DNA from 2 places in the Pseudoalteromonas sp. SWYJZ98 genome. Region 2 is predicted to be linked to the other one. Evidence: predicted binding sites of a transcription regulator. Region 2 holds the regulator's gene; the other holds the start of a gene.
What was found. The regulator LexA, encoded in region 2, represses DNA repair genes until DNA is damaged. The targets are predictions, from matches to a motif close to TACTGTATNNNNATACAGTA.
Positions count from the first base shown of each region.

Region 1: the regulator LexA is predicted to act here: its motif matches at 2,749-2,768, upstream of I6F10_RS02565 (LexA family protein).

Region 1 covers NZ_JADYXA010000002.1:191,187-198,893, forward strand. The annotation lists gene I6F10_RS02550 (hypothetical protein) at 1-399, opposite strand, end outside; gene I6F10_RS02555 (helix-turn-helix domain-containing protein) at 526-756, shown strand; gene I6F10_RS02560 (Y-family DNA polymerase) at 1,076-2,335, opposite strand; gene I6F10_RS02565 (LexA family protein) at 2,320-2,736, opposite strand; gene I6F10_RS02570 (hypothetical protein) at 2,966-3,415, shown strand; gene I6F10_RS02575 (endonuclease) at 3,540-4,274, shown strand; gene I6F10_RS02580 (TauD/TfdA family dioxygenase) at 4,925-5,593, shown strand; gene I6F10_RS02585 (hypothetical protein) at 5,602-6,567, shown strand; gene I6F10_RS02590 (hypothetical protein) at 6,642-7,505, shown strand.
Region 2 covers NZ_JADYXA010000042.1:9,821-17,527, reverse strand. The annotation lists gene ctaD (cytochrome c oxidase subunit I) at 1-846, opposite strand, end outside; gene coxB (cytochrome c oxidase subunit II) at 846-1,988, opposite strand; gene lexA (transcriptional repressor LexA) at 2,472-3,089, opposite strand; gene I6F10_RS17065 (PaaI family thioesterase) at 3,257-3,697, shown strand; gene I6F10_RS17060 (hypothetical protein) at 3,698-4,078, opposite strand; gene I6F10_RS17055 (hypothetical protein) at 4,392-5,117, shown strand; gene I6F10_RS17050 (chaperone modulator CbpM) at 5,192-5,512, opposite strand; gene I6F10_RS17045 (DnaJ C-terminal domain-containing protein) at 5,512-6,480, opposite strand; gene I6F10_RS17040 (endonuclease) at 6,712-7,365, shown strand; gene I6F10_RS17035 (S41 family peptidase) at 7,465-7,707, shown strand, end outside.

The sequences.
Region 1 (7,707 bases), on a different contig from region 2:
TGCAACATACTCTTTTACCGCGCCTAAGCCCTCTAGTAATGCTGAGTTATATTGATTTAAACGTTGAAAAAGCATTTGGGAGTAGCTGATAGGTGAACATTCATGTGCCTCCTCTGACTCCTTTGCCGCTACCATTCCTTTTAAAGTTGCGTGATCAAACAAGTCACTTTTGGTGTAATGAGTAAGCCCTTTTTTTTTGGTTGTGCTTCTTATTAACCAACCCCTTCTGGTTAATTTTAAAAGCTCCTCATAAACGAAACGGCGGGAAGCCGTCGGATTAAGTTCTGCATCCTGCTTTATTGCTATAAATGCCGTTCTAATTTCAGTTGCAGTGAAGTGATTGACGTTGGGCATACACAGAATTTGGATGACAGTTTTGTCTAGTTCGAATTTTTCCATGTAAAAACCTTAATAAATATAATAAAACTACATCAGATATGCATATATGCATTAATTATGATTATATGCAATCGTTTAAGTCAACGCAATGTGGGATATTTAGTCTTTTGTGCCTGAGACATACCAATGGATAATTTTTCAAAAAAATTAGGTAAAAATATCAAGATGATGAGAGTTTTGAAAGACAAAAATCAGGCTGAGTTATCTTTTAAGTCTGGCTTAGATCAAAGCTATCTAAGTCGAGTTGAAAACGGTACCGTAAACATTACAGTCATTAAATTATGCCGTATAGCTAAAGTACTTGAGTGCAATTTGATTGAGTTAGTGCCTGAAACTGATTACAGCAGCACACTTTAAATGTCTTATATATGCCACCCCAAAGTCAATATATCCATTTTTATTATTGTAGATGTGGGTAAATGAGGTAGTAAAAAGTAGAACTACTTTTTACTACCTGCTCTCTATTTTTGCAAAAGGATACAATGCTCTAGAGCTGACCTTTCAGAAATTTCCAGCATATGAAAAGGAACTAAAAAAGCAATATTCCAATCTATGCTTTGTACCATAGTAAAAGTATGAGCTAGTACAAATAGGTTTTTATCATATTTAATTCTTGATAAAGGTGACCCAATCACAATTTATGGCTGAAATGCTAGCTCCTATACTATTCATCATCCTAATCACATTTTATTACAGGTATATCTGTCCAGCGAGTCGTATAACGTGGCGATAAGAAAGTCCGCTTCATATTCCACGTCTGTGTTAGTTTTTCACTCCCTATTGATAAAGTCCCCACACCATAGCGTTTATTTATCGCATCTAAGCATTCCATCATTTTAGGTTTATCCTCACTAACAGAGAACATATCGGCTTGTTGAAATAACTCACTTTCTAATTCTATTGCGCCAATACCGCAGCGATAAAAGCGCGTGTTAGCCTTAAAAATATCATCAATAACATCTGAAACAGCCTTAGCTATAACGCTGGTGTCTGATGTCGGTATGGGAAACTCATATAGAAGTGATTTTTTGTAGTGCTCATCTTCATGCGGTGAGCTGGCAGCAAAAATAACTACACGCTTTGTTAATGATTGCTGTCTTCTGAGTTTTCGCCCAACAATGGCGGCGTGTGTTACTAAGGCCGATTTTAATGTATTTAAATCACTTACTCTTTCCCCGAAACTTCTAGTTGAGTATATCTCTTTTTTATCTTGCTTTATTTCATCCCAACTTAGACAGGCAATACCATTTAATTCGCTAACAGTTCTCTCTACGACAACACTGAACATGCGCCTCATTGCTTTAGGGTTTTGGCAAGCCAAGTCCCAGGCTGTATTAATCGCCATTAACTTAAGTCTTTTTCCTAAACGAGAGCCGATACCCCAGACATCAGTGACATCCATTCGCATGAGTATTTCTTTACGAGATTTTTCATCGTTAATAACGGCCACACCGTTGTAACCTGATAGTTTTTTTGCTGCATGGTTGGCCGCTTTTGCTAAGGTAGGTGTTGTGCCAAAGCCTACACCAACCGGTAACCCTGTTTCTCGCCAAACTGCACGCCGGATTGTTTGCCCATAGTCAGCCCAATCGTCAATGATATTAGAGAATCCCGTAAATCGTAAGAACGACTCATCGATACTGTATACATAATGGTCGTCACAAAACCTGTTTATAACTGTCATCATTCTTTCGCTTAAATCAGCATAAAGCTCATAATTGGAAGAGCGAACCACAACATTGTGCTGCTCTAAATAGTTTTTAATCTTAAAGTAAGGCTGAAATTTAGGAATGTTAAGCTTTCTTGCAATAGGGCATATGGCGCAAACACACCCATCATTATTTGTAAGCACCACCACTGGTCTAAAGCGAACTGAGGGGTCAAATACCTTCTCAGCACTCGCGTAAAAAGCGACAGCATCTACGAGGGCAAACATCGATTCACTTCAGCTTTATTTCTGTGTAGGCGGATGCTCGCAGTAACGACACCCTCGAGCTTAAAGTCATCATCATTAGAAATATAAACAGACTTATAATCTTTAGAGGCAGAGATAAGTAAGCGTTTCGATTTATCTATGATTTTACAAACAAACGAACCGTTATAACTAGCAACAATAATATCGCCAGTATTTACATCCTCAGCTCTATCAATGACTAATAAGTCACCATCGAATATTCCTACTTCTTGCATGGATTGCCCAGAAGCGATACCAATAAAAGTAGCATTCGGGTGTTTAATGATTAGTTCATCGATTGAAATACCGAGCTCAACATATTCTGCGGCAGGAGACTCAAAGCCGGTAATGCCTGCTTCTATAAAAATTGGAATAACGAACATACACACCTCAAATACTGTTTATATGTACAGTGTAATTTAAGGTTTAAATTATGCCAAGGTTCTTTTTGTGAGACGATAGTTTAATTAGAGCTGATATAAGCATGTTTTAGACTTAAAGATGAAAAACCCCTTTAATAACAATTAGTAAAATTGCCATCGGTTTGTTAAAATTTCACTAGGGAATTATGAGCTTACTCAAAGCTTATTTTAATTATGGAATAATTTACTGATGACTTTAGTTAAAAACACTATTGTATCTTTGCTGATGCTTAGCTTTATTACTGGCTGTTCAGCCTCTAGACACGCTATCATTGCCGGTGACTCTGAATTAACAGATGCTCAAGTGTGTCGAAATTACCTTAATGATAAAGATATCCTCGCTAAAAGTTACACCGCCGAAAATACTGATGAAGCGAACTATATCTACGCGCTTAACAGAGAAGTTAAATATAGAACACTCACTCAATACAAATGTGAGATATTATCTGTCGCTGCGCCAAGAGCTGGCGGGTCAAATAACTATTCTTCTGGTTATGCATGGGACCAGTTTTATGATGGTAACTACAACTTAGTCAGGCGCTGTCGAGATAAGTCTACGGGCCAATTTGCATATAACAGCGCTTGCTCTGGTCAATATCAAAATGACAATACATGGACTGGGAAGCAACTTTCCGATTAAACTTTAAAAGCACAATATCTTAGTTCTACAATTAAAATTGTCAGTCACCACAAATGAGAACTAGCTTATTAACTCATTTATTATACGTGACATATTTAAACCGAAATAGGTACCAAGAATCATAATGAAAGCATCCACAATTTCACTGTTAGCAACACTTATTTTCTCTGCTGCCTCTTCAGCAAATCAAGAAATTGACTCATTTAGCAAAGCTAAACGACTGCTAGAAAAACAAGTTTATAACAATCACCGCATTACCCTTTATTGTGGTGCGACATTTGATGCTAGTAAAAAAGTAACCGCACTTGAGGGTTTTTCTACAACAAAGTACGTCAAACGAGCTAAAAAAATTGAATGGGAGCACGTTGTTCCAGCAGAAAACTTTGGTCGTACTTTTAGCGAATGGCGAGACGGGCATAAGCAGTGTGTAAATAGTATGGGTAAGTCATTTAAAGGTCGAAGGTGTGCGGAAAAGGTAAATAAAGAATATCGTTTTATGCAAGCTGATATGTTTAACCTTTATCCGGCCATTGGCGCTGTGAATGCTCTCAGAAGCAATTATAACTTTACTATGCTTCCAGCAGCCCAAAGCGACTTTGGACTTTGTGCGATGAAAATTGACGAGAGAAAAGCAGAGCCACCTGAAATAGCCAGAGGGCAAATTGCACGTACTTATTTGTATATGGAAACCACCTATAAACGATACAACATGAGTAAAGCGCAACGCCAGCTAATGAATGCCTGGGATAAAATGTATCCTGTTGATGCTTGGGAGTGCACTAGAGCTGAGAAGATTTCAAAGCTACAAAAGAATCAAAATGATGTAGTTAAAAGCCGCTGTGAGAATATGGGTCTCTAACTATATTGTCTTGAAGTGGCTGTATATTCAAATAAAGCTTTCAAGCTTGTACATATCTATATTAGAAACAACATTTAAAAGAAGTTTTTATGCGTCAAGAAATACATGAGGTAACTATTCAAGATATTGAAAACGATTTATTTCTCGTAACGGGCGACCGTGGTTTAAAGAAAATGAAAGTCACATAGAACCATCTCAAAGCGTATTCCTGGACTTCCCAACTATCACTAGACACCTGCTTATAATCTTAAAGTACAAAACGGAAGTAAACTTCCGCTTTGTAAGCTTGTATTGCTATATTTCGGAAGCAAACTTCCGTTTCAAGGGCTTCAAAGGTAGTTATCGGAAATATACTTCTGTTTTTGAAAGCGTTAACCTAGATAGCTATATGAGCCATTTTTCGGGGTCTTATTTGAGCGATAAGCGGTGATCTAGTTAAGTAATCATTAACTTAGTAAGAATAGAGGAAAGTTTCCTCTTTTTTACAAGTTTATATAGGCTACAGCAAGCATAATATTTATAGTTGGCAATAGTTTACGCTATTTACTATTAATATAAGTTCATAAAATAAGAATGTTTTTGTGCTAAAGTAGGGTAATTGCACTCTGATAAAACTGTTACGGCTTCCTCGGAACTTGGTGGATCTTGATATGGATATTAAAAAAAAATTATTGGATAAAGGATTTGTTTTTATACCAAAGTGGCAACCTAGTACCAAAATCGACTCTTTAGCTGAGCAGCTAGGGAATGTAATAAAGATCAGTGATTATGAAGATCATTCAGGAATACCTGACGTACAAAAAATTATACCTAAGCAACGAAGCAAATCATTAAAAAACCAATACAGCGGAAAATTTGGTTTAGACTCTTTTCCTCTTCATACTGATTTAGCCCATTGGTCTAAACCTCCAAACTATCTAATGTTGAGATGTATACGTGGTTTTGAACAAGTTTCAACAAAGGTTTTACCGTTAAAGTATATATTACCGCAAATAACAGAACTTGGGTTTGCTCGCTCTGTAGTAAAACCAAAAAATAATGAGCGTGCAGTGCGGGGGTGTTTACTACCTCTATCATTTCAAAACAATAATCAAAAATGTATTCGCTGGGATTCATTGTTTTTGGAGGCAGCAAACGATAAAGCTGAATTAATCCAAAAATTTATTTTGAAAGATGAAGTTTGGGATATGGCGATCAATATCAGGTTAGTCCATCAAGGTGATACTCTTATTATAAATAATCACTCACATCTCCATGCCCGCTCTAGTATCCCCAACGATTGTGTTAAACGTGAACTTGAACGGATTTACTTTAATTAGAGAAACATATGACAATAACAACAAATAACCCTTGGGAGTCAGACTCTCTCTACGCTAAAGCACTTACATATATTCAACAGATGGAAAAAAATATTGCTGAGGATTGGCAATATGGTCTTTGGTCATCGCTAGCTTTAGAATTATTGGCAAGATCTGCCTTATCAAATATATCTCCCGTTTTGTTGGCTGATGCCAAAAATTGGAGGAATATATCATTTGCACTAGGTAATGCGCCAACAGCCAAAAAATTTAACCCTATATCAATTTCTACTAAGGAAGTTCTAGCGAGGCTTACAGAACTATTGCCAGACTTTACAGAAGAAATGGCTGGGTTTTGTTCAAAGCATACGGATGATAGAAATGCTGAATTACATACAGGTGAAGTTATATTTGGCAAAACTGGAACGGCAAATTGGTTACCCCGGTTTTATCAAGCTTGTGAGACATTACTAAAATCAATGGGTAAGACGTTAGATGATTTAATAGATGACTCTGATCATGCTGAGTCATTAATTAAATCTCTTACAGATGTAGCGGCTAAAAGTGTCAAACAAGATATAAGCGCTCATTCGAAAGCTTGGTCAAATAAGTCAGATGCAGAGAAACAAGATGCTGCATTACAAGCTAAGACTTGGGCTACAAGGCAATTCGGACATAGGGTTGAATGCCCATCTTGTTCATCGACTTCACTTTTACATGGTGCGCCTGTTGGAGCAGTATCAACAGAAATCATTGATGGAGATGACGAAGTAATTCAAAGACAATCAATGCTACCTTCTGCTTTCGAGTGTATTGCATGTGGTCTTAAAATCTCTGGTTTTTCAAAACTTTCTGCTTGTGGGTTAGGTGATACATTTTCTGCAAAAACAACTTATACGGCAGCAGAGTATTTTGAGCTGTATACAGAAGATGAATTACAGGAAGCAAGAAACGAAGTTGAAGCATCATATGAGCCTGACTTTAATGAGTATTAAAACCTTAAAAGACCTTTGTGTAGGCAAAAACAGTTTGCTATTTACGGTAGTGTTAGGCCTCTAGGAGGGGATAAATGAGTGAAACTGCGGGTACGATTATAAAGCTGCTAGCAGCTCTTACTTCGCCTAAGGCATGTATTAAATACATAATAGTTGCCGTTACTTTATTGATTTCTTGGAAACACCTTGAGCCAGTTATCTCTGAGACTCAAATATCAAAAGAACAACTATCAATTGTATTACTCTTACTTGGTGTAGGAGTTGGCTCACTTGTGGGAGAAGCAATATCTTGGGTTGCTGATTTCTTATCGGAACAGCATAAGTCAAAAAAAGAAGCGGCGCTTAAACAAAAGATAGAATTAGAAAAGGCCGAGAGTGAAAGAATTGAAAAAGAAGAAAAGGAAAAGTTACTATTAACAAATATTCAAAGCTCTTTTGAGCATCTACATTTCGAACAGAAATCTACTTTAAGAAAGTTAACTCTGAAAAATGAGACACTAGATATGTCTGAGCCAAATAATTCAGCGCTAGAGAAAAATGGATATATTCAAAGGCTAGTAAATGTCAACTTGATGAATTACATGACCCAAATTAACCCTCTCATCATCGATTTCATAGAAGAGCAATGGTCAGCCGAAAAAGAATCAAAGGTAAAATCATTCCTAGAATATAACGAGCATGCAGAGAAATTACTTGAGTTACTTGAGGAAGACAATCAAGACAAGAGCTTCCTTGTTCATAAAGAAGTTCTGAAAAACACTTCACGTTACTCAGAGGGAGTTCGAGGGCTAGAAGGTAATAGTAAAAATAGTAAAGGCTACTGGTTGTGGTTCGAGGATTATCTTTTAGATGAATTCGAGAAAAAGACTGGGAAATCGTATGTTGATGAGGCTTTCATATTCTTTCAGAGAATTACTGACAACGAAATAGGAGCCTAACAAGCGCATGTTTTCGAACAATTTTTCCGCTGCACTCTAAACCAGTCGAATAAGGACGTTAACTATGTCTGAAATTGGTACTTTGGCGCAGTTGGGCTTGGAGCGATAACCGGTCATTGAGGTTGGCTAAATATCGTCGCTAATTGATTTGTTAAACAGCTCTTTGCGCATATATTCATGAAAATGAGCGCTGTGCGCATAT
Region 2 (7,707 bases):
TTTACGAGAAAAGGTAGGTACTATTGTAGATATAATGCCAAAGGCAGGAAGAATCATTATGTATACTTCGGGATGACCAAAAAACCAAAAAATGTGTTGGAACATCACCGGGTCGCCACCGCCTGCGGCATCAAAAAAGCTGGTCGCAAAATACTTATCGGTAAGTACCATAGTGACAGCCCCTGCAAGCACTGGCATTACCGCTATTAATAAAAAGGCAGTAATGAACCACGTCCATACAAATAAGGGCAACTTCATCCATGTCATGCCGGGGGCACGTAAGTTCACTATGGTTACAATCACATTGATTGCGCCCATTATTGAGCTAATTCCCATAATATGTACGGCAAATACAAACAATGCAGTATTATCATTACTGTATGTTGTGGACAGTGGTGCATAAAAAGTCCAACCAAATGCAGGACCCCCACCAGGCATAAATAACGATGCCAATAGGATTAAAAACGCAAACGGTAAAATCCAAAAGCTCCAGTTATTCATTCTTGGCAATGCCATATCTGGCGCGCCAATCATAAGTGGTATCATCCAGTTAGCAAGGCCTGTAAAGGCGGGCATAACCGCACCAAACACCATAATTAAACCATGCACTGTGGTCATTTGATTAAAAAAGTGAGGGTCGACCAACTGTAAACCTGGTTGAAATAATTCAGCCCTGATCACCATGGCCATTGCGCCACCAATTAAGAACATGGTCAGCGAAAAAATTAAATATAAACTACCTATATCTTTATGATTAGTTGTGTAAAGCCAGCGTTTAAAACCTTTAGCTGGGTGATGAGCATGATGAGCTTCATTGGCGTTAGGTTGTTCTACTATGCTACTCATTAGTTCGCCTCCACTTTGGCATCAAGTGCTGTCTGTATTTGACTCGGTTGAATAACATCACCCGTATCATTACCCCACGCATTACGTTTATAAGTAATAACCGCAGCTAATTGCTTTATAGATAACTGCTTGGCAAAAGCTTGCATTGCCGTACCGGGTCGTCCATGGATAACTACATCAATGTGATCTTTTATATCGCCAAGCACTATCGGGCTGCCTTTAAGTGCAGGAAATACGCCCGGTAACCCCATGCCAGTAGGTTGATGACATGCAGCACAATTAGCCATATATACTTGTTCGCCTAAAGTCATTAATTCTTCTTTTGGGAGGGTTTTATCAAGTAATGCGGCATCTGCTAATGCTGCTTTTTGTTTAGCCTGCTTTTCATCTGCAAGCCATGTTTTAAAATCAGCCTCAGATTTAGCGACCACCACAACGGGCATAAAGCCATGGTCTTTACCACACAACTCAGCACATTGGCCTCGGTAAGTACCTTCTTCGTTTATGTTCGTCCATGTTTCGTTTATAAAGCCGGGGTTAGCATCTTTTTTAACTGCAAAATCAGGTACCCACCAAGAGTGAATAACATCGTCAGAAGTCATTAAAAATCGTACTTTTTGATTTATTGGCAGTACAAGAGGCTTATCAACCTCAAGTAAGTAGTTAGGATTTTTATCTGCAAGATTCGCGATTTCATCTTGCGGGGTAGATAAAATAGAGTAGAACTCTACATCTTCACCCATATATTCATAATGCCATTTCCATTGCGAACCCGTAATTTTAATAGTGAGATCAGCTTTGCTGGCATCTTCCATTGCAATTAGGGTTTTAGTGGCTGGTACTGCCATAGCAATTAAAATAACAAACGGAATTGCAGTCCAAAGTATTTCTACTTTAGTGCTTTCGTGAAATTGGGCAGGTACAGCCCCTTTAGATTTACGGTGATGAATAAGTGCCCAAAACATAATTGCGAACACTATCACCCCAATCACACAACATATTATAAATATGGTCATGTGCAGCTGATATACATTATTGCTTATATCGGTTACGCCTTTGCGCATATTGTATTGGCTGTTAGCCAAAACTGGGTGCGAAAAAACACATAATATAAGCCACAAGGTAGAGGTCAGTTTACCCATGTGACGGCTCCTTTGATGCTATTGCGAATGCAAAGCGAAGAGGCATACGGCTTAAACGCCAATTCGTTATTTTTATTTTTTTAGCCAATCTTATTTAATATTGATTGGTTTTGCTGCGCCAACAACGAGTTTATGTATATTGTGTGTTCTCAAAACTAAAAAGCTGTGAGTTATTATTAGCTCAGCGCATTAACAATTAGCTAAAAAACGAACAACAAGCAAGTTTTAGTATAAAAAACAATCAGGTGATATTGAATAATTAATAAAAAATCGGTAATCAACTGGGCAACAGAAAGTTCAAAATATGAGCAAAACAAAGGGGTTTAACGCATTCGGAGGGGGAAAATATAAGTGCAAAAAAGTTTACAGCTTAAATAGTCAGTGGGCTGTTTACGCCCTATTTTTAGTACAAATTTTAAAACAAAAATGCGTACTAGTTAGTACGCATTTATAAAACTGCTTGTTTAAAAGCTATTTTTAAAGTCACATCCAATCAGCGTTTCTTATAACGCCAACGGCTAAGCCTTCAATATTAAAAGACTCATTCTCAAGATCTACTTCAATAGAGTCAAAATCGTCGTTTTCAGCATGAAGTAATACTTTACGACCCGCTTTCTCAAGACGTTTTACAGTTACGTCTTCGTCTAGGCGGGCAACAACAACTTGTCCGTTTTCAGCGGTTTGAGTACGATGTACAGCAAGTAAATCACCATCCATAATACCAATATCTTTCATGCTCATACCGTTAACGCGTAGTAAAAAATCTGCAGCCGGTTTAAACATTAATGGATCGATTTTGCAGTGACTTTCAACGTGCTCTTGCGCCAAAATAGGTGAACCAGCAGCAACACGCCCTATAAGCGGTAAACCTAATTGTTCTGGCTCTTCTTCTTCAATTAATTGAATACCACGGCTTGCACCTGGTTTCATTTTAATTGCGCCTTTTTTAGCAAGTGCTTTTAAATGTTCTTCAGCAGCATTGGCACTTTTAAAACCTAATGTTTGCGCTATTTCAGCACGTGTAGGAGGCATACCAGTGTCTTTAATAAAAACTTTAATTAGTTCGAGTATTTGAGCTTGGCGGTTCGTTAATGGTCGCATACAACTGGTTTTCCATACAGTATATTTAACTGTGAGTATATACAGTTAAATAAAAATCGCAAATTTAAATTAAGCCTTAAAATAGCTAAAGTAATTTCACTTGTGTACATTTTAGGGATATAACTAAAGCTAAGTTTATAAATGATTAAAAATGCAAAGGAGACATTATGAGTATTTGGTACCAGCCCATCACCTTAGAGCTGTGCAAGCAGTTAGAACAAGGCATTAATGGCCAAGGAACATTAATGAAAACTATGGGGATAGAAGTCACAGAAATTGGCGATGATTATTTGGTTGCCACAATGCCGGCAATTCCTGAGCATCATAACCCAATGGGGATGGTTCACGGCGGAGCTAACGTTGTACTTGCCGAAACAGTTGCCAGCTATGCCGCTAACTTTGTTGTCGATTTTACTAAATTTTACTGTGTAGGGCAGGAAATTAGCGCAAGTCATTTAAAAGCATCTCGCAACGGCACTTTAACAGCAACGGCAAGAGCGTTTCATATTGGCAAACGTAGTTCAGTATGGGAAATAAAAATTACAAATAGCCGCAATGAGCTGTGCTGCGTATCAAAAATGACCGCAGCAGTCGTAGAGCGAAGATAGTTACTTTTCGATTGGGTAAATGGTAATTTCCATACCCGCACCAATCGCAGATATACGCAATAATGTATCTGCATCTAAGGCTTGATTAAAGCACTTAGGAGAAGTCCCTGATTCAAAACCAATATCAAACGTTCTACGTGAACAGCTTAACCATTGCTTTAGCGCGTTACGCGAACACGATTCAATAAGCTCACATATATGGTTTATGGCTTTATCAGGTGTGCTCACCTCACCTGTAGCTTCAATACGCGCTAGTTGACGGTATTCGTCTTTGTCATAATGTAAAATCGTCGCGACTTTTTTCAAGTCCGCCACTAGCAAACTAATATCTTGCTTTGATTCAAGCTCAAGATCTACATTTAAAAATTGAATTTCCGACATCGTTTCGTATTTATCCTCTAATAATTTCATTGCAAACTTTAACGCAGTTTTACCGTTATACCAAATCAACTATGCTCTATTAACCACTTTATATGGATATTTCGCAGCTTTTAAGTATTTTTTAGCATTTAAAGCTAGCTGGATATCAAATATTCAGCTCAATTAAACAGATAAGTCATGTTAGGAATTTAAGTGTAATCTTTTTTATTTTTAAATGATTACAGTAAGCTATAGTTTAAACTGCGACAAAATGTCGCAGTAACTTATCCTATTAATGTAATAAACTAGCCTCTAAAAATAATAAGACTAAAACATGAATAAAAAAATATTTAAACATGCTCGCAAGTTACATAAATGGTTAGGTTATTTATTAGCACTACAAATTTTAGCATGGTTACTAGGTGGTTTAATTATGAGTGCAATCCCTCTTGATAAAGTTCATGGGGAGCATCTTGCAACACGTACTCTTAATAACCCATTTACGCAGGCTGATTATGTTGCCTCCCTTGACGATATTGCCTCTCAGGTGGTTAATCCAACACAAATAATTTTTGAGAACTTCTTAACTACACCACTTATTACTGTCTTTAGTAATAACGAGCAGCAAAGCTTCAATGGCATAACAGGCCGACCATTTGAACCGCCAACTAAAATACAAATTACCGCAAATGCTAAAGCACACTTACTTATTGACGCTCAAGTAACAAGCGCTGTACTACTAAAGCTAGGTATGCGAGAAGTAGGATATAAAACCAATGTTTGGCAGGTCCAATTTGACGACACATTTAACACAACACTGTACTTGTCAGAAAATAACGGCAAAGTTATTACCGTTCGCAGCACACTATGGCGAATATTTGACTTTTTTTGGATGTTACACATTATGGATTACGATGAACGAGAGGATTTGAATAATCCACTGCTTATTAGTTTTGCAGCAACCAGCGTACTCTTTTGTCTAAGTGGAATATTACTACTTATGCAAAATATACGACTAAAACGATTTATCCGAATCAAAAGTAAGAATAAATCAAAGTAGGCATATTGGTTTTTGAGAGCTAGCGCATGCTCATCAAAGAGTAAATCGCCCTAGGAAGTACCTAAGGGCAGATTTTATTCCAAGTGTTTAAATCGACTCAAATGTCGCTTTAACATTTCGTTTTCGGAAATTAACTCATCACGCTCATCCAGCAATTGTAGAACTAAAGCTATTGCAGACCAATCTAACGAAAAGTCCTGTTGAATACGGGCTGCTTTTTTAACTAGGGTCACTGCAGATACCGTAAATTGCCATTGCGTAACGTGCTCCCCCTCAATTGGAACCGCAATATTGTGCTCAACTAGCTCATATAAAATTGCTTCGCTAATATCACTACTCAAACATAGCTCTTTGCTAGTAAGTAAATCATCTTTTTGTGTCACGATAATTTGCATTATGGCTTGCTCCAGTTATTACGGGGATCAAAGTGAGCTTTTTCGGCTAATTCTTCCCAAAGTTTTTTACTGGTATCATCAACAGATGTTGGATTAACAATTTTAAGCACAGCAAATAAATCACCTTTGGCTTTTTTACTCATTAATCCCTTACCTTTAATACGCAAGCGTTGACCAGACTGACTATTAGATGGAATAGTTAATTGGATTTTGCCTGCCAACGTAGGTAAATTTATTTTTGTACCAAGAGCCGCTTCCCATGGTGCAAGAGGGACGACTATATTTAGGTTATGACCTTCAACATCAAATAATAGGTGGGGCACTAAACTAATTTGTAAGTACAAATCGCCATTTTGCCCGTTCGCTGACCCTAATCCGCCTTGCCCTTTTAGTCGAATTCGTTCGCCATTTACTGAACCTGCGGGAATTTTCACTTTAAGTGATTTTTTAATTTCAGAGACACGACCACTACTATCTCGCTGCGGTAACATAAACTCAACAGGCTTAACGGTATCAACTAAAGTCTCTTCAAGAAAAATCGGGAACTCTATTTCCACATCTTGTCCTTTTTGCGCGCGAGCGGCGTTACTTCTGCTCTGCCCGGAACGATTGAATCCACCGGCGCCGCCAAACATTGAATTAACAAAATCAGAAAACTCTTGATCGGTTTGAGGATCGCTTTGCTGATAATTACTTTGCGATGAGGCATTGTTACCACCATAATTACCTTGCTGTTGACGAGCACGATTTTGTTGATGACGACGTAACTCGTCGTATTTAGTGCGTTCTTCTTTGTTATGAATGACTTCGTAAGCTTCTGCTATTTCTTTAAACTTATCTTCTGCTTGAGGCTCTTTGCTTACATCTGGGTGATATTTTCTGGCTAATTTTTTATAAGCTACTTTAACTGCTTTATCGTCTGCATCAGGCGATATTCCGAGCACTGCATAATAATCAACAAATTTCATTTGCAATCCAAATCCCCATATTGAGTAAGCTTTAAGCATACTCCTTAACGTATAATCTTGTGTGATTAAAATACGATAAATAGTAAGAAATAAATGAATAGTGAAAATAACTTTGAATAAAAAATTAATCGGACACTTTTTAGTAATATAAGTGCAGGCCTTAAGTTAACTTTATCTTTTATCTTCAAGGCTTTAAACTGCCTGTTCCTGTAGTTCACATTTGTGATGGATATGACTCGATTTATTCTGGCCTTACTGGCTTGTTGTGTGTGTTTTTCGGTATCTGCCGAACAATTTACCCGTTTTTCAACGGCTAAAAGACATTTAATTAAAACCCTCCCTGACAACGCCAAAAGTATTTACTGCGGTTGTGATATTAAAAAAGAAGGCAAAAAACTCATTCCTGATCCTTCTAACTGTGGTTACATTCCTCGAAATACACTTACCCGCTCAGGCAAAGTAAATGTGCGAGCACTACGCATTGAGTGGGAACATATTGTTCCGGCGTGGGAATTTGGTCATCAGCTACAATGTTGGCAAGATGGCGGACGTAAAAACTGCCGTAAAGTAAGTGCTAAATTTAGAAAAATGGAAGCTGATATAAATAACTTAGCGCCAGCTATTGGCGAAATTAATGCCGATCGCTCTAATTATCGTTTTGGCATGCTTAGCGAAAACGCCACACAGTATGGTCGCTGCGAAGTAAAAGTAAACTTTAAGCAACGTGTAGTTGAACCGCCTGTCTATGCACGTAAACGTATAGCCGACACTTACGCTTACATGCAAAAAACATACGGTTTAAAAGTCTCTGATAAACAGCAAAAGTTATTTAATGCATGGCAAAAGCAAGCATTCGCAGATACAAGTAGTGCGAGCAAGCTCTAAGCTTTAACACTCATTTACATAAATCAAAGCTATAAATGTTGAATAAATGAGCGAGTGTTGTAATATTTTAAACAACTTATTTACAGAAAGTCCTTAACTATGTTTAAAAATAATAAAACCTCGCTAGCCATTTTTGCAGCACTTTCGGGCTTTGCTTTAACGGGTTGTGGCGGCGGTAGCGGCATCGACTCTGCTCCTGTAATTACTACGCCTATCGTCACAACACCTGTTAGTAGCAGTCCAACATGGACTGCGGGTGTATTTGAACCCTCTAACGATTTAAAAAACTTTTGCGAAACCCCGCGTACGGGTAACGATCCCTTTAATAACAACGAGCCTTAC